Regions from separate parts of the Paenibacillus sp. HGF5 genome, predicted to be linked through region 2. Evidence: riboswitches for the same ligand, from Rfam matches in the RefSeq annotation. Region 2 holds a riboswitch; the other holds the start of a gene.
The links. Region 2 has a riboswitch for FMN ahead of HMPREF9412_RS28585 (DMT family transporter). Riboswitches for the same ligand answer to the same signal wherever they lie in the genome.
Positions count from the first base shown of each region.

Region 1: it holds a riboswitch for FMN, as region 2 does, so the genes downstream of both, ribD (bifunctional diaminohydroxyphosphoribosylaminopyrimidine deaminase/5-amino-6-(5-phosphoribosylamino)uracil reductase RibD) here and HMPREF9412_RS28585 (DMT family transporter) in region 2, are expected to answer to the same signal.

Region 1 is NZ_AEXS01000167.1:111,396-126,434, reverse strand. Features, by position in the region: gene HMPREF9412_RS27995 (stage V sporulation protein AA) at 1-174, shown strand, start outside; gene HMPREF9412_RS27990 (stage V sporulation protein AB) at 171-599, shown strand; gene HMPREF9412_RS27985 (spore germination protein) at 623-2,257, shown strand; gene lysA (diaminopimelate decarboxylase) at 2,376-3,710, shown strand; gene HMPREF9412_RS27975 (peptidylprolyl isomerase) at 3,911-4,342, shown strand; gene HMPREF9412_RS27970 (acyl-CoA thioesterase) at 4,418-4,819, opposite strand; FMN riboswitch at 5,021-5,204, shown strand; gene ribD (bifunctional diaminohydroxyphosphoribosylaminopyrimidine deaminase/5-amino-6-(5-phosphoribosylamino)uracil reductase RibD) at 5,473-6,573, shown strand; gene ribE (riboflavin synthase) at 6,597-7,265, shown strand; gene HMPREF9412_RS27955 (bifunctional 3,4-dihydroxy-2-butanone-4-phosphate synthase/GTP cyclohydrolase II) at 7,316-8,554, shown strand; gene ribH (6,7-dimethyl-8-ribityllumazine synthase) at 8,814-9,281, shown strand; gene HMPREF9412_RS27945 (segregation and condensation protein A) at 9,347-10,138, shown strand; gene scpB (SMC-Scp complex subunit ScpB) at 10,107-10,712, shown strand; gene HMPREF9412_RS27935 (DUF2953 domain-containing protein) at 10,906-11,586, shown strand; gene ytfJ (GerW family sporulation protein) at 11,559-12,008, shown strand; gene HMPREF9412_RS27925 (D-alanyl-D-alanine carboxypeptidase family protein) at 12,128-13,312, shown strand; gene HMPREF9412_RS27920 (nucleoside recognition domain-containing protein) at 13,372-14,004, shown strand; gene HMPREF9412_RS27915 (spore maturation protein) at 14,011-14,544, shown strand; gene HMPREF9412_RS27910 (hypothetical protein) at 14,693-15,031, shown strand.
Region 2 is NZ_AEXS01000171.1:15,674-30,712, reverse strand. Features, by position in the region: gene HMPREF9412_RS28595 (choice-of-anchor I family protein) at 1-2,443, shown strand, start outside; FMN riboswitch at 3,068-3,234, shown strand; gene HMPREF9412_RS28585 (DMT family transporter) at 3,369-4,349, shown strand; gene HMPREF9412_RS28580 (RNA polymerase sigma factor) at 4,560-5,102, shown strand; gene HMPREF9412_RS28575 (DUF4179 domain-containing protein) at 5,164-6,165, shown strand; gene HMPREF9412_RS28570 (ABC transporter permease) at 6,676-7,641, shown strand; gene HMPREF9412_RS28565 (carbohydrate ABC transporter permease) at 7,655-8,527, shown strand; gene HMPREF9412_RS28560 (ABC transporter substrate-binding protein) at 8,575-10,200, shown strand; gene HMPREF9412_RS28555 (Nif3-like dinuclear metal center hexameric protein) at 10,293-11,093, shown strand; gene HMPREF9412_RS28550 (GntR family transcriptional regulator) at 11,153-11,827, shown strand; gene HMPREF9412_RS28545 (sporulation protein) at 11,914-12,687, opposite strand; gene rlmD (23S rRNA (uracil(1939)-C(5))-methyltransferase RlmD) at 12,922-14,520, shown strand; gene HMPREF9412_RS28535 (50S ribosomal protein L25) at 14,797-15,039, shown strand, end outside.

The DNA.
Region 1 (15,039 bases), on a different contig from region 2:
GGATTCGGCATGACGGTGTTCTTCAATCATTTGTTCAAGAAAAAATGGAATGAAGAACCGACCCCGCTGGAGGTGGAAATGTACCTCTATCAGGAAAATCTGGATCAGTTCGTGGTTGCCGAAGAATACCGGAAAATGAACGCCGATGCCGATACGACGGGGAAAAAACCATGATGATGTCCATTCTGCAAGGGGTATTTACCTGTGTTCTCGGCGTAGCCGGAGGCATCGCCGTCGGCGGGGGCGTGATTGCGCTCATCATAGTGCTGGACATCATACCGAGATTGTCCCAATTGACGGCGACTTACAGCCGGGTGCATTGGTATGAAGGAGCATTGATAACGGGATCCTTCATTGGCACGGTGGCCGATTTCTGGAGATGGTCCGTTCCTTTGGGACCGGTCGTGAGTACCATAATCGGACTGATGTGCGGAATATTTATCGGCATGCTGGCAGCCGCACTGACGGAAGTATTGAATGTCCTGCCGATTCTGGCCAAGCGGCTCCGGCTGAAGGGGTATTTGTTTGGTCTTCTGATGGCCATGGTGGCAGGCAAGGTAGCGGGTTCCCTGTTCGACTGGTTTGTTTACAGCAAGTGACAGTTATGGCTAGGAGGTAGGTTATGGACGAGAAAACAACGCATGGCGGCGAACTGGAGGCCGGGATTCCGATCATTCCCCCATCCGAGATCAAAGCGTTAGAGGAAGAAGCGCTAAAGGAAAAGAGGGAGGCTGAAACCTCCGACAGCACCAAGGAATCCGTCATTTATTGGCAGCAAACGGACGATGTTCCCGCGAAGTTGAGCGAACTGAAAGAAACGCTTAAGGAAGTGATCGGCCTTGGGGTTTCGTTTGACGTGGTATTCCGCGAGATGAACTTTGCCGGCAGAAATGCGGGGCTTCTCTTTCTAAACGGGTTCACCAACGATGTCGTGGTGACGGAAATTTTGACAAGGCTGACGTACCTGACGCCAGACGACGTTAACAACCATGCGCTTTCCGAAATCATGAACCGCTATATTCCCCATGTTCAGGTAGAGCGGGACACCAGGCTCAGCAAGGTGATTGACGAGGTCCTGTCAGGCCTATGCGCGCTGTTCATCGAGGATGCGCATTCCGCCATCATCCTGGACACCCGGAAATATCCCGTACGGGGACTCGAAGAGCCGGCTGTCGAACGCGTTGTTCGAGGCGCCAGGGACGGGTTTACGGAGACGCTGGTGACGAACGTTAACCTCGTGCGGAGACGGGTTCGTGATCCGGGACTGCATGTGGAGATCATCAAAGTGGGAAGGCGTACGAGAACGGACGTCAGTTTGGTCTTCATCGATGACGTAGCCGACCGTACCCAGGTAGAAGCCATCCGGAAGAAAATCCAGGAAATCGATTTGGAGGGGCTCCCTCTTGGCGACAAGCAGCTGGAGGAAGCGATTGTAAACAAGGGCTGGCACCCCTATCCGCTGGTCCGTTATTCCGAGCGTCCGGACGTGGTCTCTTCCCATCTGCTGGAAGGCCGGATCGTCATTATGGTGGATACATCGCCGAGTGTGATGATCATGCCGACCACCTTCCTGGATCTCTGTCAGCATGCGGAAGAGAATCGCCAGACCCCGTTTATGGGGACCTATCTTCGCTGGATACGATTTATAGGCATTTTTGCTTCCATGTTCCTGCTCCCGTTGTGGATGCTGCTGGTTGTCCATCCTGAATTGAAGCCGCCGGGTCTCGATATCATCGGTCCGCAGGAGAATGCGAAAATTCCCATTATTCTGCAGTTTCTGATCGTGGAATTCGGCGTGGATTTGCTCCGCTTGGCCGCGGTTCATACACCGACGCCGCTCGCATCGGCAATGGGCTTGATCGCTGCGATTTTGATCGGCGATATTGCCGTTAAAACCGGATTGTTTGTCAACGAGGTTGTCTTGTATATGGCGGTTGCCTCCATAGGGATGTTTGCGACTCCAAGTTATGAGCTGGGGCTGGCCAACCGGATGGTCAGGCTGGTCCTGCTGCTGGCCACAGCCATGTTCGGGGTGAAGGGGTTTGTCATCGGGACAACGCTTCTAATTCTGCTTCTGACGACCCACCGTTCCTATAACTCGTCTTATTTATGGCCGTTTATACCATTTAGTGCAAAAGCGATGGGTGAAATTTTATTCCGCAAACCGCTGCTTATGTCAAGAAGACGCCCGGCTCTCAACAAAACGCGTGACAACACGAAAATGGGCCCGGAAATGAATCCGAGGGGCGAGCACTAACAATAACACAAATGTTGTGTTGAAAAATCCATTTTGATTACCTTCCGTTGTCTGCTATACTGTGAACAATTATTCGATTACCCTATTTTTGAAACAATGGATCGGAGGAATTGTAAGCATGTTTTTACACGGTACAAGCAAGATTAACGATCAGGGGCATTTGGAAATCGGCGGGTGTGACACATCCGATTTGAAAGCTCAATATGGAACACCACTATATATCGTAGACGAGCAGTCGGTTCGCAACCGCTGCCGGGAATACATCGAGGCCTTCAAGGCTTCCGGTTTGAAGTTCCAAGTCGCGTATGCAAGCAAGGCGTTCTGCGTTATGGCCATGTGCCGATTGGCCGACGAGGAAGGCATGTCGCTCGACGTTGTTTCCGACGGAGAGCTGTACACGGCGCTTCAGGCCGGATTCCCGGCGGATCGGATTCATTTCCACGGAAATAATAAGACGCCGGAAGAGATCGAGATGGCGCTGGATGCCGAAATCGGCTGTTTCGTTGTCGATAACGTGATCGAACTGCATATGCTGCAGGCCATCGCTGCCGAGAAGAACCGCAAGGTCAACATTTTGCTTCGCGTGACACCGGGCGTCGAGGCGCATACGCATGAATATATCTCGACAGGACAAACCGATTCGAAGTTCGGCTTTGATATCGGCAACGGCTCTGCGTACGAAGCGGTGCAGCTTGCGGAAGCACAGGCCAATATTCATCTCATGGGCATCCATTCCCACATCGGTTCCCAAATTTTTGAGGTAGAAGGCTTCCAGATGGCTGTTCAGCGCGTAGCTGAATTTGCAGCTTCCGTAAAAGAAGGCCTGGGCGTTGTGTTCAAGGTCGTGAACCTGGGCGGCGGATTCGGTATCCGCTACGTGGATGGAGATACGCCGCTTCAAGTATCCCAATATGTAAAAGCGATTACGGATGCGGTAAAGAACCATTTTGCGGGCCTTGGTTCCGAGCTTCCTGAAATTTGGGTGGAACCGGGTCGGAGCATCGTCGGTGACGCAGGCACCACGCTCTACACGGTGGGCACCAGCAAGGATATTCCCGGGGTGCGCAAATATGTTGCCGTCGACGGCGGCATGACGGACAATCCGCGTCCGGCACTCTACGAATCGAAATACGAAGCGCTGCTTGCAAACCGTGCTAAAGAAGAGCCGGAAGAAACGGTATCCATTGCCGGCAAATGCTGCGAGAGCGGAGACATGCTGATTTGGGACCTGGAGCTTCCGAAGGTTGAAACGGGCGATCTGCTGGCGGTGTCCTGCACGGGCGCATACAACTATTCCATGGCCAGCAATTACAACCGGATCCGCAAGCCTGCGGTCGTATTCGTGAAGGATGGGCAAAGCAATCTGGTCGTTCGCCGCGAATCGCTTGCCGATATCATCAGCAACGATGTCGTGCCGGCGGATGTAACAAAAGAAACCGTTACGAGTTTATAAGACGTCAATGTCTCTGGATAGGAAGGGCCCGCCAAAGCCTCCGGCTGCGGTCAGGGCTCTTCGTCCTGCCTTCCGTCGGCTATGGTCGCGGGGGAGGGACAAGTTCGTTTTGCTTCGAGGCTCAAAACATAGTAAACTATAACTTGCATTGTAAAAAAATCGATAAAAGCGTTTGAGATAACGGAAGGAGATACACACATATGGCAAAAAAAGCGAAGATCACCTTGGAAAACGGCAAAGAGGTTGTGCTTGACCTGTTCGAGAACGATGCACCGAACACGGTGGCTAATTTTGAGAAATTGGCCAACTCCGGCTTCTATAACGGTCTGGTATTTCACCGCGTAATTCCTGGATTCGTTGCTCAAGGCGGATGTCCGCAAGGAACGGGAACCGGCGGACCGGGTTATACCATTAACTGCGAGATCAATCCTAACAAGCACGAGCGCGGAAGCTTGGCCATGGCGCATGCCGGCCGGAATACCGGCGGAAGTCAGTTCTACGTGTGCTACGAGCCGCAGCCGCATTTGGACGGACAACATACCGTATTCGGCAAAGTTGTTGAAGGCATGGAATACGTGGATGCATTCAAAGGCCGCGACAAAATGGAAAAAGTAGAAGTGTACGAAGCATAATAAATTCAGCATCATGCAAAAACAGGCTCACCCTCAGGGGTGAGTCTGTTTTTTATGGCCGCCGCAAAGGGCGGATTACGCAGGGGCTGGGAACAATCGGCGAAGTTCTTCGGGGACGGGCCGGCTTTTACGTGAGTTTACATCCATCGCCACGCTGGTAACGATGGCATCCGCGCACAGCTCATGCTGTTCGTTGTATATCCGCTGGGCCATGACGTAACTCGTGCGGCCCATGGACTCGGGTTCCGTCACGACGGTCAGCCGTTCGCCTTGGCCGCACTCCTTGCGGTAATTGATATTGATATTGACGGTGACGGTCTGAACCCCGAGCCGTTTCAGCACATCATACCGCAGATCTCCCGCTTCGTACCATTCCTCCCGGCCCCACTCCAGGTATTCGAGGTATTTTGCATTGTTTACATGTCCGTTGACGTCGATCTCCGTGGGACGGACGATAATGTCCAGCGAAGTTTTCATCGTGGCTCGCTCCTTTTCAACTACTTCTTACCTCCTTGCTTACCCTACTTAACTGTTCTCCTTTCGGGAAGCGTTCTCCTTTAAAAGTCCATGCTAATGACAGCATTAAAGTTATTCGCTTTAAAAAAGTTAGTTGTTTTTTCTTGCAATTTTCAAAAGGGGGTGATAAGATTCTTCATAAGATCAAACAATTTCATATGTTTAATCCTTCGGGGCAGGGTGAAATTCCCTACCGGCGGTGATGAACGCAGTGATTGAGCTTATCGAAGCAGAGTGCTGCGTCTTAGTCCGTGACCCGGATATGAATGTGATGTTTCACATCGTATGCGGTGGACCTGGTGCAAATCCGGGACCGACAGTATAGTCTGGATGGGAGAAGGAGTGAAAGACACATAAGCAGCACATGTTATTGTGTCTTTGCGCACAGCGTGACATGCGTTATGTGCAGGTTTTCACATGCGATTCAAAGCTGTGACGGCGTTTTTTTGGTTTCGCCTGTGACGGATTTGGGTCGCTTGCTATACGCGAAATCTGCATTCATGACGGTTATTTATCGTGTCAATGATTAACTTCCATCAAGCCCTGTTTAAGGATTCTTCGGAATCTTTGGCAGGGCTTTTTTGTATGAACGTTGGGAAAGGGGCATGTTTAGCATGGATATCGTCAACGATGAATTCTATATGTCACTTGCGCTGGATCTGGCTGAACGTGCGCAGGGCCAAACCGGGATCAACCCGGTAGTCGGCTGCGTCGTCGTTAAGGACGGTGCTCTCGCCGGGGTGGGCACGCATCTGGAACGCGGAACGCCGCATGCCGAGGTTCATGCCCTGAATATGGCCGGGCCGAAAGCGGCAGGCAGTACCGTGTACGTGACATTGGAGCCCTGCAGTCACTACGGCGCAACGCCGCCTTGCAGCGAGAGGCTTATCGCCAAGGGCGTTCGGCGGGTGGTTGTGGCCTGCGAGGATCCGAATCCCCTCGTGGCGGGCAGAGGGATTCAGATGCTGCGCGCAGCGGGAATCGAGGTTGAAACGGGTATCCTTAAAGATCGCGCTCTTCGCCTGAACGAAGCCTTTGTTAAATTCATTACGACGGGCCGGCCCTTCGTCACGTTAAAGACGGCCAGCACGCTGGACGGCAAGATCGCTTCGAAAACCGGGGACAGCAAGTGGATCTCCAATGAAAAATCCCGGGAGCTGGTGCATACGCTGCGCCATCGCCATCAAGGCATCATGGTCGGCGTGTCTACGGTTATCGCGGATAACCCGAGCCTGACGACCCGGCTTGGCGTTAAGGGGCTGCACCCGGTCAGGATCATCGTGGATTCGAGCCTGAGGATACCGCTCGACAGCCATGTCGTGTTAGACGGATTGGCGCCCACCTGGATCTTGACGACGGAGCAGGCGGATGACACGAAGCGGACCGAGTTGGAAGAGCTTGGTGTTCAGGTCATCCCCTGCGGGCCTGGACCGCGGGTGGATCTGAAGGGAGCGCTGCTGCAATTGGGACAAAAGGGGATCGCCTCGATTTTGCTGGAAGGCGGCGGTACGCTTAATGGCTCGATGCTGGAGCAGAAGCTGGTGGACCGGCTCATCCAGTTTATCGCTCCCAAAATCATCGGCGGGTATGATGCGCCGGGAAATTACATGTTCAGCGGTTATGAACAGATGAACCAAGCGATTTCGCTGACAGGACTTGAGACCGAAAGACTGGGCGACAATATCTACGTCACTGGCATTCCGGTCTGGAAATAAGGAGCGAGAAAGGAGGGAAGCCTGTGTTTACTGGATTGGTCGAGGAGATCGGCGAGATGCGGCGTATCGGGCGCCAAGGGGAGGCCATGCTGCTGAGCATTTCCGCTAACCGGATTATGGACGATCTGAAGCTGGGCGACAGCGTATCCGTAAATGGCGTCTGCTTGACGGCTACGGCGATCGACAAGGGCGTATTTACGGTTGACGTTATGCCGGAAACCTATAGGAATACGAATCTCAAGGAGCTGCAGCCGGGCGGGAAGGTTAATTTGGAACGGGCGATGGCAGCCGGAGGGAGATTCGGAGGCCATATCGTTCAGGGACACGTGGATGGCATCGGCGTCATTCGGAGCGTAAAGGCCGATCAGAATGCAGTGGTATACGAGATTTCGCCCACGGATGGGGACGTATTCAAATATATCATTCCGAAAGGCTCGGTCACATTGGATGGAATCAGCTTGACCGTTGTCAAAACGACGGATTCCTCCTTTACGGTGTCCATCATTCCCCATACGCTGGCGGAGACGGTGCTCGCTTATAAAAAAGCGGGCGACACGATTAATATCGAATGCGACATTTTGGGGAAATATGTAGATCACCTGCTGCACTACGGTTCGGAAGGCGCAGGAAGCAGAAGCGGCACGAAATCGGGGATCAGCAGGGATTACCTGGCCGAGCATGGCTTTGCCTAAGCCGTTTCTTGCATATAGAGATATCTCCATGAGAAGAAGGAGGAATAGGGATGGATGAGCGCTTTTCATTTCATACGATCGAAGAGGCGTTATCAGATTTGAAGGAAGGCAAGGTCGTCATCGTTGTTGATGACGAGGACCGCGAGAATGAAGGCGATTTTATCGCATTAGCGGATAAAGCTACCCCTGAGGTCATCAATTTCATGATCACCGAAGGCCGCGGGCTGGTCTGTTTGCCAATGACGCAGGCCAGGGCTCGGGAGCTCGATCTCAAACCGATGGTGACGCAAAACACGGACTATCATGGAACGGCCTTTACCGTCTCCATTGACCATAAGGACACCACGACGGGCATATCCGCCCATGAACGTTCCATAACCGTCAACGGCATCTTGGATCCAAATGCATCGGCCGCCGATTTTCGAAGACCGGGCCATATGTTTCCGCTGATTGCGAAAGACGGCGGCGTTCTTCGCCGGGCAGGACATACGGAGGCGGCTGTCGATCTAGCCCGCCTGAGCGGCTCCTATCCGGCAGGCGTCATCTGCGAGGTGATCAAGGAAGACGGCACGATGGCAAGGCTTCCAGACTTGATGGAGATCGCGAAAAAGCATGATCTGAAGCTGATCAGCATCAAGGATTTGATCCATTACCGCAACGAAAAAGAAAAGCTCGTGCAGCGCGAGGTGGCGGTGCGGATGCCGACCGACTACGGCGTGTTTCAAGCCGTAGCCTACACCAATGACGTGGACAACAAAGAGCATGTCGCATTGGTAAAAGGAGAGATCGACCCGAGTGAGCCGGTTCTCGTCCGCGTGCACTCCGAGTGCTTGACAGGGGATGTGTTCCACTCCCATCGCTGCGACTGCGGTCCGCAATTTGAGGCGGCCCTTCGCCAGATTGATGAAGCAGGCAGAGGCGTGCTTCTCTATATGCGCCAGGAGGGACGGGGCATCGGTTTGATCAACAAGCTGAAAGCCTATAAGCTGCAGGAAGAAGGGCTCGACACCGTCGATGCGAACCTGAAGCTAGGCTTTGCGGCGGATCTGCGCGATTACGGCATCGGAGCCCAGATCCTGAAGGATTTGGGCGTAAGGAAGATCCGCCTGCTGACAAACAATCCGCGTAAAATCAAGGGTCTCGAAGGTTACGGCCTGGAGGTCGTGGAGCGCGTCCCGATTCAAATGCCGGAGAACGAGGATAACACGGGCTACCTGCACACCAAGCAAGCGAAGCTCGGTCATATGCTGAAGTTCAATGATATCGAGCAGAACGAGAGTGCCAATTAATCACCAACCCAATAAAAGGTCAATCATGGAGGAGGTTTGCCTCATGGAATGACCCAGCGAAGAGGGCGGAATGCTGCTGGAGAAGCGCCAGCGGTCGCCTTTAACTCCTGATTTCTTCCCTGAGAATATAGATCATGAAATCAGGAGTTAACAGCGATCGGAAGCAGCAGCCGTCAGCGCAGCGGGCAACCACATCGATGTCATCCCAAATCCATGTTTGACCTTATATAAACTCCAACCCGAAAGGAAGTCATCCAACATGGCAACAATATTTGAAGGTCATTTAGTATCCGAAGGTTTGAAATACGGCATCGTGGTAGGTCGTTTCAACGAATTCATCACCAGCAAGCTGCTTGGCGGGGCACTGGACGCCTTGAAGCGTCACGGCGCACAGGACAACGAAATCGACGTCGCCTGGGTGCCGGGGGCGTTTGAAATTCCGCTCATCGCCCAAAAGATGGCAGAAAGCGGCAAATACGATGCGATCATCACCTTGGGAACCGTCATTCGCGGCTCCACCACGCACTATGATTATGTGTGCAACGAAGTGGCCAAGGGCGTGTCCGCCATTAACCTGAAGACCGGCGTACCAACGATTTTCGGCGTCGTCACGACGGAGAACATTGAACAAGCCGTCGAACGGGCGGGAACGAAGGCAGGCAATAAAGGCTGGGATTCCGCCATGGCGGCCATTGAAATGGCGAACTTGACGAAAAGCCTAAAATAGTGCTTATTTAATGTAGTGCTCTTTTTATAGAGCACTGCATTTTATTTTTGGCGGGAGGATTCACCGTGACCGTATTATACAAGCTGGAAACGTTTGAAGGACCGCTCGATCTGCTGCTGCACTTGATTGATAAAGCGGAAATCGACATCCAGGATATTCCCGTCAGCGAGATTACCGAACAATACATGGCCTATTTACACAACATGCAGGAGCTGGAACTGGAAATTACGAGCGAATTTCTGGTGATGGCTGCAACGCTGCTGTCTATAAAGAGCAAGCTATTGCTTCCGAAGCCTCCGGTTATCGAAATGGACGAGTTCGATTTTTTTGAAGAGGATGACATGGATCCGAGAGCGGAACTCATCGCGAAGCTGATCGAATACCGCAAGTACAAAGGCATCGCCCGTCATCTGCATGAGAAGGAATGGGAACGCAGCATGATTTACTCCAAGGAAGCGGAGGATCTGACTCCTTACATGCCGGAAGTGGAAGAGAACCCGGTGCAGGGATTACATATCTCGGATTTGATCGCAGCTTTTCAAAAAGCGTTAAGCAAAGCCGTCAAACGCACATCGTATGCCCGCATCCAGCGGGATGAAATATCGGTTAAGGACCGGATCCGGCAGGTGATGGACGCTTTGGAGCAGGTCGGGCCGGGAGGCAGGATTCTGTTCTCCAAGCTGCTGCACGAGGAGATGGAGCGCCATGAAATCGTGGTGACCTTTCTGGCTATCTTGGAGCTGATGAAGATGAAGCAAATCCTGTGCTACCAAGAGAAATTGTTTGAAGATATCGTCATGGAGTGGAGAGGGGAAGAACGCATTGATGGAATATCCGAAGCTGAAATCGATTATTGAGGGGCTTCTGTTCCTGGCGGGAGAAGAGGGCTTGTCGGTAAAGCAAATTGCTGAAATCACCGAGCAATCGGATGGCCTCGTTGGCGAAGCGCTGGAGGATATGAAGGAAGAATGGGAGCGATATGAACGGGGAATTCAGATCGTGCAGATTGCAGGGAGCTACAAAATCGCGACGCTGGCCGAGCACGCCCCGTATTTCGAACGTCTGGCGTATTCGCCTTCCCGCTCCTCATTGTCGCAAGCCGCGCTCGAGACGCTTTCCATCGTGGCCTATCGGCAGCCGATTACGCGGGTGGAGATTGAAGACATTCGCGGCGTCAAGTCCGAAAGAGCCATCCATACGCTGGTAAGCAAAGGGTTGATTGAAGAAGTCGGACGCGCGGAGGCGATTGGCAGACCGATTCTGTATGGAACGACCAAATCGTTTCTGGATTATTTCGGGCTTGCGAACATCAAGGATTTGCCGGAGCCGTCGCAATTCGAGGATAACGATCATCTGGAAGAGGAAACGCAGCTGCTGTTCGACAAGCTTGACGGACAACAGCTTACGTTTGATGATGTGGAGGAAAGCTAGCCATCATATATGGTATAATGCTTCATTTGAGAAATGGGTCCTGAGCGTGGATAATCCGCGTCCGGGCCCTTTTTTTGTCGTTCCAGGCATATGAAAGCAGAGGATCGAAGCAGTTTCGCATCATTTGGAGACCCTTTTGCCATACTAAGCCAAGCGGATTACATTTTACTAAGTTCGTTTTGGGGGTTACTTCGTGAGGATATGGATCTTTCTTGCGGTCGGCCTGGTCGTTCTCCTTATCGCATTGCTGATCGTTGTGCTAAGCTCGAAGGTCACGATAAAGCTGGACGTGGTCCTAAGAAAAAATGAATATAAAGTATTGGCGGAAATGAAAATGCTCTTTGGATGGATCACGCGCAAATACGAAGTTCCCTTTCACTTGGCCAACGGTGGCATTGAGTATAAAAAAGAGACCGTTCCCGTGGACGAGGGGACTGAGCTCGGTTCCAAAGAAAACAAAGAAACTTCAAGACGAACTATACGATATAGGGACTATGTGCGGGTCTTGCTGACTACTAAAGGATTTAAAAAGTGGGCAAGGCAAACGATGGCGGCCGTTCATCTCATGGATGTGCGCTGGTCAACCCGGATTGCTTTGGAGCATGCGGCCGATACCGCGGTTGCAACCGGGCTGCTTCATGCTGTTAAGCATACCATTATGGGATGGATGTCGTACCGGCTGATTATGGATGAGCTGCCGGAAATCCAGGTGGTACCGGTCTTTAACGGTCCGCCGCAAATTTCCACAGAGCTTTGCTGCATAGCGAAAATCTCCTGCGGAAAAGCTATGTATGCTGGACTGGTACTTATAGTTCGCGTGTTAAAGGTGAAAGGAGGAATTAGATCATGGCAGAACACCCTATTCAAGGCTTGATGCAAACGGCTATGGAGAACATCAAGGGAATGGTGGACGTGAATACGATCGTAGGCGACCCCGTGAATACCCCTGACGGCAGCGTCATTTTGCCAATCAGTAAGGTGGCGTTTGGTTTTGCAGCGGGCGGGAGCGACTACAACGTTGAAGCAGGCGGCACACACCATAATACCGCTAACGGGACGCATACCGACCATAATGCCCTTCCTTTTGGCGGCGGCAGCGGCGGTGGCGTGTCCATCCGGCCGATAGCTTTCCTGGTCGTGGGTAAAGAAGGCGTGCACATCGTTCCGCTGGACAACCAGACACATCTGTTTGAACGGATTATCGATGCGACCCCGTATTTACTCGATCAAATCCAGTCGATGTTTCAATCGGGAAGCAATGCCGCAGGCAGCACGACGCCTCCGCCGGCATACTGATTGAAGCAGGCAGATCCCTTTCGTTCATGACGGAAGGGATTTTTGCTGCAATGAAATGGACATACCTTCAGCGAGGACGACATATACTTGTACAAGATTTCTGAACACCGGAGGATAAAATGATGAAAATGAAATGGACGAACCGCAAGTCTATGTTATCCATGTTGATCGCCATATGCTGCTTGCTGGTTACGGCTGTCCCTGTACATGCAGATCACGAGCAAGGCCCGTCCAATCATGCACAGGCAGCTGCGCTGATTGACGTGACGTCCGGGAGAATGCTGTACAGCAAGAACGGGGACGAGCGTTTAAGAATCGCCAGCTTGACCAAGATTATGACCGCCATCGTGGCCATTGAACACGGCAAGCTGGATGATCGCGTCAAAGTCTCCAAGAATGCTTTTGCCAAAGAGGGCTCCTCGATCTTCCTGAAGCTTGGCGAGGAGATGACCCTTGAGAATCTGCTGTACGGCTTGATGCTGCGCTCCGGCAACGATGCTGCCACGGCCATTGCGGAGCATGTCGGCGGTACGGAAGAAGGCTTTGTGTTATTGATGAACGAGAAGGCCGCCTCGCTCGGCATGACGAATTCGCATTTTATGAATCCGCATGGACTGGATCACGACGAGCATTACTCGTCAGCGCATGACGTAGCCAAACTGACGGCATATGCCCTCAAGAATCCGGTCTTTAGCGAGATCGTCAAAACCCCTACCAAGAAAGCGCCAAACCCGAATGAAGCATGGGACTACAAATGGGACAACAAAAACAAAATGCTGCGCTTCTACGAAGGGGCGGACGGCGTCAAAACGGGTTACACCAAAAAAGCATTCCGCTGCCTGGTGAGCTCCGCTACTCGTAACGGTCAGCAAATCGCAGCGGTAACACTGAATGACGGCAACGATTGGAACGACCATTCCAACATGCTGGATTATGGCTTTGCTCATTTTCCACTGAAAAAGGTCACGGAAAAGGGACAGAAAATCCAGGGCTATCCGCTCGTCACGGGCAGTTCCTTCACTTATGCGTTCGCGCATGATGAGGAAGCGCGCCTGGTGAAGAGACTGGTCCTGCATAAAGCAAGCACGCCCGACTTGTCTTTTGGGCTGCGGGGGCATATTGAGCTGCTGCTCGATAATGTCAGCATCGGCAAGGTTCCGGTTTACACGGAAGGAAGCAAACTTCCTGAAGCCCCTGAGGCCTTGCAAAAGTCCAGGAGCGCTCTGGGACCCGTCGGTTCCTTGTCGCTTTGGCAGTCTGCAGGAGAAGTGCTCCGGCATCTGTTCAGGGGCGCACATAACTAGCCTTCGCTAAAGAATCGTGTATTCTCATAACAGCGGGGCAGCAAAACGGGGGCGAAGAGATGATCAATTTGATTTGGATGGGGATGATTGTGATCGGGTTTTGTTTTGCGGCCGTCAACGGGAACATCGACAGCGTCACGAAAGCCGCATTCGACGGAGCCCAAACGGGCGTAACCGTCTCCTTCGGTCTTATCAGCATACTGGTATTCTGGCTTGGCATGATGCGGCTCGCAGAGGACGCGGGTCTGCTGAAAAAAGTGGCCAGGCTGCTGGGGCCGGTTGTCCGCTTCCTGTTCCCGGATGTACCGAAAAATCATCCCGCAATGGGATACATATTGTCCAATATGAGCGCCAATTTGTTCGGTCTGGGCAATGCGGCGACCCCGATGGGAATCAAAGCGATGCAGGAGCTTCAGAAATTGAATCCGGATAAGGAAACGGCATCTCCGGCGATGTGCACGCTCCTGGCGTTAAACACGGCCAGCATTACGCTGATACCGACAACGCTGATCGCGATCCGGCTAAATTATGAATCTGCCAATCCTTCGGAAATCGTCGGAACCACGCTATTGGCCACTGCGATTGCGACGGCCGCGGCAATTATCGCCGACCGATGGTATCGCAGACGAACGATGCGCCGCCAGAAGCCGCCCGGAATCGGTACAGGCCTGAACCCGGACGTGAAGGGGTGATGAGTCTTGCTGTCTTGGATTAATCTCGTTTCCGCCTGGTCAATACCCATTATTATCGCATTTATTCCTCTTTATGCTTATACGCGCAAAGTGCCCGTATACGAATCGTTTGTGGACGGAGCCAAGGACGGCTTCTCCACGGCGATCGGGATCATTCCGCATTTGGTTGGCATGATGGTCGCCATAAGCGTATTCCGCTCTTCCGGCGCCCTGGAGTTTTTTGTCGGTTGGACGGGCCCTTTTTTGCAATCGCTCGGCGTACCTAGCGAGATTCTGCCTTTGGGAATATTACGGCCGCTGACAGGTACGGGCTCCCTCGCTTACACAACGGAGCTGATCCGCGCATACGGACCGGATTCGATGATCGGCCGAATCGCTTCGACCATACAGGGAAGCACGGACACAACCTTATACGTGTTGACCGTCTATTTTGGCGCCGTGGGCATCCGCAATGGCCGCTATGCGTTGAAGGTCGGACTGTTCTCCGATTTGGTCGGGTTTATTGCGGCGATTGCCGTCTGCTTGCTGGTGTTCGGTTAATTGATTTCATGGACGACTGTTAGAAAGCCGAAAGCAAGGCATATAGTAAGAAGGTGCGTTTTTTCAATGTAACAGGACGTATGCCTATACCCTTGATTCCGCCATGTCATATACTGCTGCAATCACAATTTGTAGTAGGGGTGATGGGATGGAAATCGAGGGTTTTGTTATTCATCATACCGTGTGCTCGCAGGAACCGCGGAACTGGGATTTTAAAATCCATCAGGACGGCTCCGTGTCCGCTTCTTCCGTGCTGGTCCAACCGGGACAGATCCACATCTGTCTGGAGGGCGACTTCAATGCCAGCTACGAGTCGATGACGCTGGACCAGAAAACGCAGCTGTTTACCGCCAGCAAAATCATTTTGGAGCTGTCCAGACTCCATGATATTTCCCCGCTCTACTTATTTCCCCACTCTGACACCTGCCCAGGGGCACATTTTCCATGGAACGCGCTTGTGATTTATCCTGTCGATGGTTATCATTAGGGATGAGG
Region 2 (15,039 bases):
CGGCTTAACGACCGAAGATACCGCGGAAACCTCCAGCCCTGGTAAAGACGTGGTCTTCCGTGACGCGGTGACCTCGGCTCAGGCTACCGTTGAGGCGATGGAGAAGGAGGGGCTAGACAAGATCATCGCCCTCTCCCACCTGGGGTACGCTAAAGATCTGGCGCTGGCCGAAGCCGTCGAAGGCATCGACCTCATCGTCGGAGGTCATACCCATACGACGCTAAACGCGCCGGAAGTGGTGACGGACAGTCAGCATCATACCCCTACCGTCATCGTTCAAGCGAATGAATGGGGCAAGTTCCTCGGCCGGGTAGATCTGCAGTTTGATAAAAACGGCGTTGTTCTCGTGGGAGACGGCGAACTTGGCGGGAAGCTGATTCCGGTAGACAACACGGTCCAGGAAGACACGCAAGCGAAGGACATGCTGGCTCCTTACAAAGCGGAATTGGAAGAACTGATGAAGCAGGTTATCGGCATTGCCGGAGTCGAGCTTGACGGCAAACGCGAGAATGTCCGCTCCAAGGAGACGAACCTGGGCAATCTGATTGCCGACGGCATGCTGGCTAAAGCCAAAGAGCTAAAAAACGCCGATATTGCCCTCACGAATGGCGGAGGCATCCGCGCCGCGATTGATGAAGGTGATATTACGATGGGCGAGCTGCGTACGGTGATGCCTTTCGGAAATACGCTGTTTGTTATGGACGTCACCGGACAGCAGCTGAAAGACGGGCTGGAAAACGGAATAAGCGGTGCCAAACTGGCGGATCTGCCAGGGAAGTTCCCGCAAATCGCCGGGATGAAATTCAAGTGGGATCCTAGCGCACCGGCAGGAGATAAAGTGTTCGACGTACAGATCATGAAGGACGGAAGCTACAAACCTCTGGTATTGACCGAATCGTACCGGATGGCAACGAACAGCTTTGTAGCCAAGGGCGGAGATGGATATAAATCCTTTGCCGATGCGATTGCCGAAGGGAAATACAACGAGGATCTGGGTTACCCGGATTATGAAATTTTCATGGAATATGTGAACAAGCTGGGCGGTAAGGTATCGCCGAAGGTCGAGGGCCGAATTACGGAGCAGAAGAAGCCGGCGAATCCTGGCGACGGCTCTTCTCCTGGATCAGGATCAGGCGGGTCGGGGGGCGGTTCCGTAATGCCGCCGACAACGCAGCCTAATCCTCCTGCTACTGGCGGAAATGCATCCGAGCCAAACGTGATGACAGGCAGCAATTTGAATATTAGTGCTGCTGCAAGCGGAACGATGGACCGCATTACGGTAAAGGAAGAGGCGTGGAAAAAGGCCGTGACCGGCTTGTCCTCGAACGGGCAGCAGGAACTGATTATTCGGGCTCCTGAATTGAACCGTGCCGCGGAGCTGTCGCTTCCGGCAGCAGGCTTGAAGCAGGCCATGGAACGGAATCCGAATGCAACCCTGGTGCTGGAGACCGCACTCGGAGCCATCCGTCTTCCGATAACGGCACTGCCTCTGGATGAAGCTCTGGAGCCTGCACAGGGGTCCGGCGGCATCCAGGTGAAGGTGTCGGTGGCTCCGGCAGCAGGCAAGGTAGCGGATGCTATGACAAGCAAGGCCTCTTCCATGGGCGCCTCGTTGGCAGCGAATGGAGGACTGCGGTTCGGCGCAGCGGTTGGAGCGCCTGGCGCAGAGCAGGAACTGAAGGATTTCGGGAAGCGCGTCATCAGCCGTATCATGCCGCTGCCGGCTGGGATGAACCCGGATTCGGTTGCTGCCGTCATTTATGACGAAGCTGCGGGTACTTTCCGGTTTGTACCGGCCGTAAGGACGACATGGAACGGTAAAGCAGCGATTGAAGTCAAGCATGCCGGAAACGGCGTTTATGCGCTGCTGCAGTACAAGAAGACGTTTGCGGATCTTGACGGCCACTGGGCGCAATCGGAAATCGAATCCATGGCTTCCAAGCTGCTCGTGAACGGAGTCAACGCGGACTCCTATGCACCGGGCAAGGCGATCACGCGAGCTGAATTTACGGCCATGCTCGTCCGTGCGATGGGGCTCAGCCCGGTCATCGAGAGCGGTGCATTCAAGGATGTTCAGGATCATTCCGCGTATGCCGGCGAGATCGGCGCAGCCTCGCGCTACGGCTTAATCGAGGGCGGAAACGGCGGTGCCTTCTCGCCGAATGCCAGCATGACCCGAGCGGAAATGGCTGTAATGATCACCCGGGCCATGGAGGCGGTGAATCCGGCAGACCTATCCAATCAGGGCGCGAATGCCGCTGCCGGATTCAAGGATCAGGCATCCATTCCGGTTTGGGCGGCCGCCCATGTGGCCAGTCTTACTAAGCAAGGCATCGTGCAGGGTGACAACCAAGGCAATTTCGGAGCACTCGATTCGGTCACACGAGCGCAAGCAGCACTTGTGCTGAAGCGTACTTTGGCAGCGTTGAAGTTTATGAACTGATCGAAGCAGGATAGCATTTCATGCGATTAGACCGTCCTTAAGGTGGATTGAAACCTTAAGGGCGGTCTTTTGGCGTACTCAGGCAGATGGCGACCGGTTAAAGTGAAGTGCTCAGGCTTCCGAGACCTTTAATAAGGGATGGAAATAACGACCTGATAACGATTGGATAAGGATGTGAGTTCATGCGCATTGAATCTGAATATACATATTGCAAGCAAAGTATTGCTGAGTGAGACGAAGCAATCGGAGGAAACAGCTGCAGAAAGTGCTTCTCGGTTGTTATCTAAGCCTCATGGGGGCGGAATGAGCCTTAATACCGAGGAAGCGCTGGGCCTGCTGAATCTTCAAGCAGGAGTGGCTGCTATTCAAGCCGGAAGTTATTTAAGATAGGCGCAAGGAAATGGTAAAAAATCATGCTGGTAACAAATTGATACTTGCTGTATAATTTTCAGTAAGTCTTGGTTGAACGTGAGATTTTTCATTGTGTTCATGTGTAATTTCGTTTATTTTGAAAATAGATGTATTTACATGAAAGGATTCATGTTATAATTTCAATACATCAACTAAGCTTATAGGAATTATCGGTCAATCGGTTTAATGGCAAGACCAAAATAAAACATGAATATGGATCTTCGGGGTAAGGTGAAATTCCTGACCGGCGGTGATGGCTCTGTTCCTTCGCGAACGAGCCTCAGCCCGCGACTCGCTGCGTTCAGTTTGCAACATGAATGAGCGACTGACTTGGTGCAATTCCAAGGCCGACGGTAAAGTCCGGATGGGAGAAGATCAAAGATGAGTTTGCCGTGAATGCGAAAAATTCCATTCGACGCAGGCTTATTTGATCAGCCCCCGTATATGTCGGCCATGCCGATGACGGGGGCTTTCTGCTAGTAAGACCTCCGTATTCAAGACAGGAGAGGGCAAGATGAGTAATATGAATACCGGGATCAAGGTGAAACCTTATGGTTCCGACGCACAGGCAAGTCGACGTTTTAAAGGAGGGTTCTGGCTCGTTGTTTTGGGGGCCGCCCTGTGGGGCGTTGACCCGTTATTTCGGGTTATTCTGCTCAAGAATCTGACTTCGGCTCAGATCGTTTTGCTTGAACATATCATTATTTCCTTGATTGCAATTCCTGTATTGTGGAAGAACCGGGAGGAACTAAAGAGCCTTGGCTGGAATCATGTCGGCGCGCTGCTGTTTATATCCTGGGGCGGTTCGGCACTGGCTACCGTATTGTTCACGATGGGGCTGTCGAGCGGCAATCTGAATGCCGTCCTGCTGCTGCAGAAGCTGCAGCCGCTGTTTGCCATCATTCTGGCCAGCCTGCTTCTGAAAGAGAAGCTTCCGCGCCATTTCGGGATACTGCTTATCATCGCCTTGGCAGGCACGTATCTGCTCACCTTCGGCTTAACCCTGCCGATCGGCCATTGGAACGAGTTTGTTCAAGTCGGGAGCCTCCTGTCCTTAGGCGCTGCAGCCTTATGGGGCGGCTCAACGGTCATGGGTCGCTTGATGGTAGGCAAACTGAAGTACGAGACGGTAACCTCGCTGCGGTTTGTGCTTGCGCTGCCGCTCCTGACCGTCATTACTTGGAGCGAAGGGGCAGCTTGGAATATGCCGGCATGGGGCACAGGCGCCTTTGCCTTGGTATCGCTGAACCTGATCGGTCAGGCACTGCTGCCGGGTCTCCTGAGCCTGCTGGTTTATTATAAAGGGTTAACCACGACCAAAGCCTCTGTGGCTACACTCGCGGAACTGAGTTTTCCCATGGTGGGCGTGCTGATTAACTGGATTGTATTCCAGCAAATCGTGACAGGGCCTCAGCTCCTTGGATTCCTGCTGATCTGGATCGTGCTGTTCATCATATCGAGACAGCAATCCGAGGCTTCTCCGCAATTGCAATAAAATCATACGTTTGTAGAACAAGCCGATCCGATGGGGTCGGCTTTTTTTGCCGTTACCCCAAGCAAAGCTGCTCCGATCGGTTTGCTTGGCGAAACGATTATTTTTTCAAAAGATGTGTAGGGTTTCCGGAATTAAAGGTGTCTTATATAGTAGCACGGGATCTGTGGCTTGGTTCTACCAAAAGAGATGATTATAAAGGGGGGAGGATCCATGGAGGATCAGACATTGCTGGATGGGCTTGCGAGGAAAGATCCGCGATGTTTTGAAACATTGGTTGACCGCTATTCACGCTACATAGCCGCTGTGGTCGCTAAGGTGGCAGGTGGGCGGTTTAATTCCTTCGATGTGGAGGAAATCACCGGGGACGTGCTGGTCAAGCTGTGGACAGACGGGCCCAAAATCATGCTGCGCGGAGATAGTCTCAAGCCTTATCTGGCCATAGCCGCGCGTAATCATACCTTGAATGCCTTGCGAAAGAGGCAGCGGGTCATTGAATCCGAATTGGAAGATGACGCCGTTTCTTGTCCCTCTGCGGAGGCACTGGCTATTCTACGGCAGGAGAAGGAAACGATAAGCGGCATGGTACAGGGGATGGGCGAACCGGATCGCGAAATATTCATCCGCAGGTATTTCTATTTAGAGAAAGTCCGCGATATTGCAAGCCGGCTGAATATGCAGGAGAAAGCCGTCACCGCCCGGATCCGCCGGGCAAGGGACAAACTGCGCATCCATTATGAAACGGAGAATCCGTAGGATTTCTATAAAGACCGTGTCTATAGGAGTGAAGCTTCAAATCGATTGCGAAAGGGGATGGATGCAAGTGAAGCGGCGAATTGTAGATATCATGGCCAATATCGACAATCAGGAGCTGGAGGACCTCCTGCTTACGGAGGAAGAGGAACGCGAGTTGACGCAGCAGATCAGTATGGAACGGATCAAGAACCGAGCGATGAACCGTATTCAAAAGGAGGAAACGATGGTGTTTAAAAACAGGAAAGTGAAAAAATATAAAGCCAGTATCGTTATCGCTGCCGCGATGATTATGATACTTAGCACGACCGCTTTTGCGAGCCAATACATGGATAGCTTGAAGCAATTTTTCGGTCAGTCCGCGTCCATTGCGGAAGACGAACGGTCACCCATACAAGGGACGGATACAGCGTCCGGGGTAACCATGAATGTTGAAGAAGGAGTTTATGTCGGCAACAGCGGTTATTTGGTGGTCAGTTTCATGAAAGAGGATGGCATGCCATTCCCTGAGGGTGTTTCGATCCCCCTACTTGAACTGAAAACGGAGCAGAATGTGAATTATATGGTGGGGCAGCAGCTTCTTGACGATAACAAAAAGCTTGTCGCCGTGTTTGAGATGGATGCGATGAATGACCTCGAGGGGCTGAAGGCACGGATCACAGCCGATCGAATCACGTCAGCGGACAACACCCAAGCCGTTGAGGGCCCTTGGAATGTGCAATTCACCATTTCTCCGGGCAAACAAAGAGAACAAAGTCTGAATCTGGCGCTTGATGAGGGTAAGGAAGCACTGTCTCTCCACACCATTAGTGTTTCATCCATCGGTGTAGCCATCGAAGGCAAGCGTACCGACGGTGAGCTGGATAAACTGCCGGAATATACGCCGGAGGTTAAGGTCATCGCCGCGGACGGATCAGAACTGAAGCTTCATGCCAGCTCGACAAGCACCACAAAGAGCGGATTTCAGTGGCTGTATAATCTGGACAGCAAGAATAACCTCGTATTTCTGGGGGATATGGACATTAAAAGCGTCAGCATTGACGGCAACGTGACGGAGCTGAAATAAATCTAGAGCAGACAAGGGGGAGAAGCGAAGAATTCTGCCCCTTATGCATGATGAATACCTAAGCAGAAAGGGATTCTTAAAACCGTGACGCAGCAGGCCATGGCCTGAATGCGCTCACGGCTTTTTTTTCAGGCTTGGGATCGGGATTGTATGCACGAGGAAAAAATGTATTGAAATTGAAGAAAACGTCCATTACAATAAAACCAACTACCATACTAGTTATACTAGTATACAAAATATCGACTCTCTACATAAGTAAAAGCAGCAGCGGAATCTTTTGAATCTAACGCTCAAGATGAGGGAGTCTATTTTTCAAACTAAACATGTAAGCGCTTAATTATGGGAGGGGCTGAATAAAAGGGTGGCGGACATCCTGCTGAACGCTGAATAGCAGCAAACGGAATACGATTTCTCATTGAAGGTTGAATGGAGATGGATGATGAAACATGGGCTTAGTCCATGAATGAAGACGTATGAGGAAAGGCCCTACGGATTGGAGTGAAGAACGTAATGGAGCCCAAAGTTGCAAATCATTCCTTGCCTGCCGCGAAAGCGGCTAAGAAGCCAGCCAAGCTTAAAACCATCGCTGCGTTGATCCGGAAGGATTGGCAGCTGTATTCTTTATTGGTTCTACCGATTATGTATCTGCTCATTTTTAAATACGGACCGATGATCGGCAACGTGATTGCCTTCAGGCGGTTTATGCCGGGGGGCAGCATCTACGGGGAAAAGTGGGTAGGACTGCACTATTTCAACATGTTTATCCATGACCCGGCGTTCTGGAACGTGTTCAAGAACACCCTGCTGCTCGGTGCGCTGTCCCTGCTCTTTACGTTCCCGGTACCCATTATCTTCGCGCTGCTGCTAAATGAGGTGAAGAGCAAGCGGTTCAAGAAATTCGTCCAGACGGCTTCGTATCTCCCGCATTTTCTGTCCATCGTCATCGTTGCCGGGATGATTCTGCAATTGACGTCGGTCAACGGCTCCATTAACTCGCTTATGGAGTTCTTTAATGGGGAACGAATCAATTTCATGCAGCGGGCCGAGTGGTTTCGGGCGATCTATATCTCGTCTGAAATCTGGCAGGGCATGGGCTGGGGCGCGATCCTGTATCTGGCCGCCTTAACGACAATAGACGAATCCCTGTACGAGGCGGCGAGGATCGACGGGGCCAACCGCTGGAAGCAAACGCTGTTTGTTACGATTCCGGGCATCCTGCCAACGATTGTGACGCTGCTGATCCTGAACATGGGGGCATTCTTAGCGGTAGGGTTCGAGAAAATATTGCTGCTCTACAATCCGGTCATTTATGAAACGGCGGACGTGATATCGACATACCTGTACCGGGTCGGTCTCGTATCGAACAACTTCAGTTACGCGACGGCGATCGGGCTGTTCGAGTCCGTGATCGGGCTTATATTGGTCTTCTCCGTGAATGCGATCTCGCGAAGACTGACGGATCGAAGCTTATGGTGAGGAGGGAGCGCATATGAAGGAGTCAAGATCCTATAAGGTGTTCAAAGTGTGCAATGCCATCATTCTGCTGTTCGTTGTCTTCATCACGCTGTACCCCTTCCTGAACGTGGTCGCTCAATCCTTCAGCGGCGAGTCGTACATCAACTCTGGGAAGGTGAATCTGATTCCGAGGGGCTTCAATCTCGATACCTACAAAACCGTGACCAAAGACGCCATGTTCTGGACGAATTACAAAAACACGATCGTTTACAGCGTGGTCGGCACCGCCATATCCATGTTTTTAACAACGATTTTTGCTTACGCCCTGTCCAAAAAAAGGCTGGTCGGCCGTAAGTTCCTGACGATGTTTGCCGTGTTCACGATGTTCTTCAACGGGGGGCTGATCCCGAACTATGTGCTCATTAACAGCCTGGGCTTCAGCAACTCCATCTGGGCCATCGTGATCCCGGGAGCCATCAGCATCTATAACATGCTCATCATGAAGTCCTTTTTTGAAAATATGCCGGAGGAACTGGAGGAAGCCGCGGCCATTGACGGACTGAACACGTACGGCATGCTGTTCCGAATCGTGCTGCCCTTAAGCAAAGCGGTCATCGCGACCATGGTTCTCTTCTATGCCGTCGGGCACTGGAACTCCTGGTTTCCGGCCTTCCTGTATCTGGACCAGAAGGAGCTCTTCCCGGTCACGATCTATCTGCGGAACATGATTGCGGGCGCGACGGGCGTTACTTCCGCTGGCGCCACCTCGGCCGATAACCTGACTCAGATCTCCGCCAACATCAAATCGGTGACCATGGTGCTGACCATTTTGCCAATATTGACGATTTACCCGTTTGTTCAGCGATATTTCGTGACCGGCATCATGCTGGGCTCCGTCAAGCAATAGGACCATCCGTAAGGACAATTTATTGATATCATGGGGGGAATGGGAAAATGAAAAAGAGTCGTCGATCGTTTGCAGGCAAAGCTTTATTGCTGTCATTAATCATTGTGATATTGGCGGCGTGTACCGACAAAACAGGCGGCAAAGAGGCTGAAATTCAGGATAAGGGTGCCATGGAAACCTACGCCGTAGGCGAAACGTTCAAGGCGACGGAGCCGTTTGAGCTGTCCATCCTCTACAGCGACCAGCCGGCGTATCCTTATAAGCAGGATTGGATGCTTTTTGCTAAACTAAAAGAAATGACAAACGTGACCTTGAAGCCGACAATCGTGCCGATGAGCGATTACAGCCAAAAGCGCAGTCTGCTGATCAGCTCCGGCGACGCGCCGCTGGTCATTCCGAAGACATACCCGGGGGAGGAATCCGCGTTCGTGGCTTCCGGCGCGATTCTGCCGATCAGCGATTATATTGACCTGATGCCGAACTTCAAGGACAAGATCGAGAAGTGGGACATGGACAGCGAGCTGGAAGGGCTTCGCCAGGAGGACAAAAAGTATTATGTGCTTCCTGGCCTCCATGAAGCGGTGTGGCCGGACTACACCCTGATCGTGCGCACGGATATTTTCGAGAAGCATAACATCGCGATTCCTGCCACCTGGGATGAGCTGTATACGGCCATGAAGCAGCTGAAGGAGGAATATCCGGACGTTACGCCATTCTCCGACCGCTTTAAATTCAACAGTACGCTGAATATCGCCGCTACCGGCTTCGGCACCAAAGGCGGATGGGGCTACGGCAGCGGGCTGACATATAGGGAAGAGCAGGATGAGTTTGTATACACGGCGGCTACGGACGAATACAAGGAAATGCTGACCTACTTCCACAAGCTGGTGGACGAAGGACTGCTGGACAAAGAGAGCTTTACCCAGGATGACGATCAGGCCGTGCAAAAATTCGTGACCGGCAAATCCTTCATCATCAACGGCAACTCCCAGACCGTGGTCCAGCACCGCAACGATATGGACAAAACGCTGGGCGAAGGCAAGTATGCCATCAGCAAAATCACGGTTCCCGGCGGACCGGCCGGCCAGCTGATGTCCGGCAGCCGACTCGAGAACGGGGTCATGATCTCATCCAAAGTGAAGGAGAGCGAGCATTTCAAAGCCATTCTGCAGTTTATCGACTGGCTCTATTACAGCGACGAAGGACAGGAATTCGCGAAGTGGGGCGTCGAAGGCGTAACGTATACGAAGGAAGGCGGCGTACGCAAGCTGATGGACGACATCAACTACAACGGACTGAATCCAAAGGGCACGAAGGATCTGCGGATCGAGCACGGCTTCTCGGGCGGCGTGTTTGCATACGGAGGCACGACCGAGCTGCTGCAATCCATGTTCAGCGAGGAAGAGCAGCAGTTCCAGAAGAGCATGAGCGAAACAAAAACGGTGGTGAAGCCGGAGCCTCCGATTCCATACTCGGTAGAAGAGCGCGAGCGAGTGACGCTCTTGAGCACGCCGCTGAAGGACTACACGGATCAGAACACGCTGAAGTTCATTCTGGGCGACCGCGATCTCGCCGAGTACGACAAGTTCGTGCAAGAGCTGGATAGCCAGGGCGTGGGGCAATACCTGGAGATTGCGAATAAAACGTATAAAAAATATAAAGAGCAACAATAACCGACGGATCGACAGGCTGCCGTTTCTTGATGGAAGGGCAGCCTGTTTTTCGGTTCGGCCGTTTGCGTTGTTCCAAAGGAGGGCATTCCAGATTGCGAGTCACCGTTCAAGACATCGTCAACCGCTTAACAGAGCCCGCAGGATTTCTTGAATCCATGGTGGACAGGGTTACGGCGGGAAGCGCCGAAGCGGTGGTCCACGGCATTGCCGTCACGTTTGCGGCATCGTATTCGGTTCTGCAGAGAGCGGTCGAAGTTGGGGCCAACCTTGTCATTACCCATGAAGGGGCGTTTTACAGCCATCAGGAGGAGGGATATGAGGGGGTGGAGGCGAGTCCTGTCTTTCAGGATAAACTCCGCTTGATGGAGTCCGGAGAGTTGACGATTTACCGGTTCCATGATGCGCCTCACCGATACGTTCCCGATATCATGACGCAAGGACTGGTTCAGGCGCTGGATTGGGAGGCTTATGTCGATAAGCATCTTCCGGCAGCGGCCATTGTCACGCTGCCGGAAGAGATGAGCCTGCCGGATATTGCGGAGTTTGTAAAAAGAAAGCTGAATCTTCCTTACCTTCGTTATGTCGGTAATCGAAGCAGCACATGCTTCAGAATCGGCATAACCGTGGGCTATCGCGGCGGCGGCGCGCATGCCATTCCCCTCTGCCTGAAGGAGTCGCTGGATCTTCTCATCGTAGGGGAAGGCCCTGAATGGGAGACGCCTGAATACATGGGCGATGCGGCGGCGCAGGGCAGGGGCCCGTCCCTGCTTCTGCTTGGCCATGCTGCTAGCGAGGAGCCCGGCATGGCCTGCGTGGCCGATAGGCTGCGGGAGTTTTTTCCGGCGATTCCTATACATTATATACCGTCCGGGCCTTTGATTCGGGTAATATAGAGGGAAGGGCAACTTTAAGCAAAGAGAACATAGAGCATTTAAGAAAGAGGTAGCGATATATGTCAACAGAGCAAAAGATTAAAGGCTCTACCAGAGAGTATTCTTATCAGCTATTGAAGGATCGGATATTTCATCTGGAGCTGGAGCCGGGTACGAAAATCTCGGAAAAAGAAATTGCGGATGAATTGAACGTCAGCCGGACACCGGTCCGGGAAGCGTTCATGAAGCTTGCGGAGGAAGAGCTGCTGGACATCATTCCGCAAAGCGGGACGATCGTATCCCGTATTAATCTTCGGCATGTTGAGGAAGGCCGATTTATCAGGGAGAAGATCGAGAAGGAAATCGTGGCGCTCGCCTGCGGTTCTTTTCCCGAAGAGTTCCGCTTCCGCCTGGAAACCAATATTGCGCTGCAGGACGTGTGCGCGGGCAACCATAACTTCTATAAGCTGTTTGAGCTGGACGAGGAATTCCACCAAATTCTGTTTGAGGGGACGGGCAAAGAACGGACCTGGAAGATGCTGCAGCAATTGAACATCCATTTCAATCGTCTGCGGCTGCTTCGCCTGTCCAAGGACTTCAACTGGGAGAATATCATCTCGCAGCATAAAGAAATGTATCAGCTGATCGTCAATCGGCAGGCGGAGCAAGCCATGAACGTGATGGAGCGTCATCTGCGCCTCGTCGTTGTGGAGCAGGATATTTTGCGAGAGAAGTATCCGCATTATTTCATCTAAGGGATCGATATACATTCATCATTCAAAAATAATGGCCCGCTGGGAGAGTCGCCTGGGAAGCGACCTGCCTTGCGGGCCATTTTTCATTAGATCGATCTGCGGATGACACGGTCCAGAATTTGGGCCACGTGGGATGGTCCTTGGGCCAGATCCTGCTTGTCGAGGGTTACCCAGGAGTGCTGTTCATCCATATCGAGCGAACGCTGGAGCCAGCCTGAAACGCCTCTGCCTCTACGGTCGACTTCGACCAGGATGGAAATCCCCTCCTGCTCCGGATAGAGAATCAATTCAAGCTCTTTGATATGACCGGCATAGGAGGAGCCGGGATAAAATTCAATTTCCTGCACGAATGGAACACCCTGGCCGAGCCGCGGATGATATTCGCATGTTGCTATTTTGAAGCTGAAGCCAAGCGCTTCGACGGCGTCGAAGACAATGGATGCGTCCTCGTTCGGTTCGACGTCGATGAAATCGCGGTCCTTCGGATCGATGGCATTATCGATATCGAGTCCGGTGTGGATCCATACCGGCTGCCGCGAAATGGTGAGCGGCGTTTCCAGCGGCAAAGGAAAGGCGAACGGAATTTCCTGCTGATCGCCAGGCTTCAACGTGAGGCGGCTTGAGACGTTGACTTTTGCAATGGTATAGGATTCTATGTATTTCTTGTCGTCGCTTTCCCTGGTATATTCCGTCATCAGTTTCAAATAGATGCGGTCGACCGTCTGCTCTACGTTTCCTCCCTTAATGTGAATGATTCCGCGTACTTCCTCACCCGGATAATAGGAGGATTTTTCGAGGTGCGTATCGATCTGGGCGGCTCCAATTCCTACACTGGCTAGCATTTTGTTAAAAAACGACATAAAAGATACCTCCATAAGAGAATGTATGATAATGGAATTATACGCTGGAGGATCGTCTCTGGTTTCCATATCGAAAAAATATTTTTTGCGGTTTTTTGCGGAGTAAAGATGTTGGTGCCAATGAAGCGAAAGAATCCCCGTATAACACCGGAAAAAAGTACATGGCTCGTTCGCATTCGCGGGACCGTCATGGTATATTGGACACGATACCATTAAGGATGGAGCAATTAAGGCATGAGTGAACAACGGCGTTCCGGAAAAGGAACCAACAACAGCAAATCAGCGGCATACGGGAAGAAGCAGGGCGAGCGGACTGCAGCGAACCAAGCAGGGGCAAAGCCGACCTTTCAACGTGACCGTATGAAGAACAGCAATTCGTCGTCGGCATCCCCGCATGCGAAGGGGAGACGAGCGGATCAATATAAGCAAGAGGTACGCGGACCGAAGCCGTCATCCGGACGCGAGCATGCGGATGAGCTGCAGGCCGGGGACGTGATAGTCGTTACGATCAAACGCCTCGGCATTAACGGCGAGGGAGTGGGTTACTACCGCCGCAAGGCGGTGTTTATCGATGGAGCGATCACGAATGAAGTGGTCAAAGCCGAGGTGAGGGAGGTTCAGCCTAAATTTATCAAGGCCCAGCTGCTGGAAGTGGAGAAGCGGTCGCCTCACCGGATAGAGCCTCCTTGCCCGGTATTCGGCATCTGCGGCGGATGCCAAATTCAGCATATTTCCTATGAGGGACAGCTGCAGGCGAAGACGGATATCGTGCGCGAGGCGTTCAGCCGGTACGCGGGATTGGACGATGTCAAGTTTAAGCCGATTCTCGGGATGGAGCATCCATGGGACTACCGGAACAAAGCGCAGCTGCAGCTGAAACGGAGGGGCCATGAAGTGATCGCAGGGCTCTATGAAGCGGACAGCCATACGATTGTGGATATCAGCGGCTGCCCGATTCAGCATCCGAAGGTCAATGAAACGGTGGAGAAGGTCAAATCCGTACTCGAGGAATTGCGGATTCCGCTTTATAAGGAGAATGGTGCCAAGGATGGCGTGCGGACGATCGTAGTCCGTCACGGCTTCCAATCCGGGGAAGTGCAGGTGACGCTGATCACGGCTGGAAGCAAGCTGCCAAGGCAGGACGATCTCGTTCGTATGCTGCGCCTTACCATTCCGGAGGTAAGCGGAATTTCACTCAATATCAATCCGAAGAAAACCTCGCTCATCTTCGGAGACCGGACAATCTCGCTATGGGGCGCCGAGAGCATGCAGGAATCGCTGAGCGACCTGCAATTCTCGCTGTCGCCGAGAGCGTTCTTCCAGCTGAATCCGCAGCAGACGGTCAAGCTGTACGAGTCGGTCCGGGCGGCAGCGGGGCTGACCGGGAAGGAAACCGTCATCGACGCCTACTGCGGCACTGGCACGATCGGTCTGTGGCTTGCGCCGTATGCCAAGGAGGTGCGCGGAATCGAGACGATACCCGAAGCCGTCGAGGACGCCAAGGCGAATGCGCAGCGGAACGGAAGGGCTAACGCCAGCTTCCACGTCGGCCAAGCCGAAGAGCTGCTGCCACGCTGGGTCAAGGAGGGCATGAAGCCGGACGTCATCATTGCCGACCCGCCGCGCACTGGCCTGGACCCACGCTTCCTGGAAACGGTGCTCCGCACCAAGCCGAAGCGGTTTGTATACGTATCCTGCAACCCTTCGACCTTAGCCAAAGACTGCAAGGTGCTTCTGGACGGCGGCTACGAGCTTGAATGGGCGCAGCCGGTCGATATGTTCCCGCAAACCAGCCATGTGGAGGCAGTCTTATTGATGAAGCTGAAATCATAGAAGCCATATGATGGCTTCATGTAAGCGAGTTTCCATTTTTGCTTTGGTCGACAACGCCCCCTTTCTATGATATGGTAGCAAGTAATTAGGCATTTCGTTCCCCTGGAACGAGGTGCCTTCTCGCATATATAAAAGGTTTTTACATTAAATGTCTATCTGGAGGTGATGCAATGGTGCTCCTGATTTCCCCGCTACGGGGGGAGAAATCCGTAGTTCATCATGGACGATCGATGGAGAGTGCACCCAAATAACGATAATCTGAGGAGTGTTGTTGAGATGAGAGTACATTTACGAGCAGAAACGCGCGCTGCGATGAACAAAACCGGACTGAAGCAGCTTCGTCTTTCGGGACGAATTCCGGCGGTTGTATTTGGCACAGGGGAAAACAATATGATGATTCAACTGTCCGCCAAAGAGTTCGGCAAATGGGCACGGAACGGCAAAGGAGGAATCCTTGAGCTTCATTTTGAAGATCGGGAGCCGATTCCGGTTTTGCTGGAGTCCGTTCAGCGTGATCCG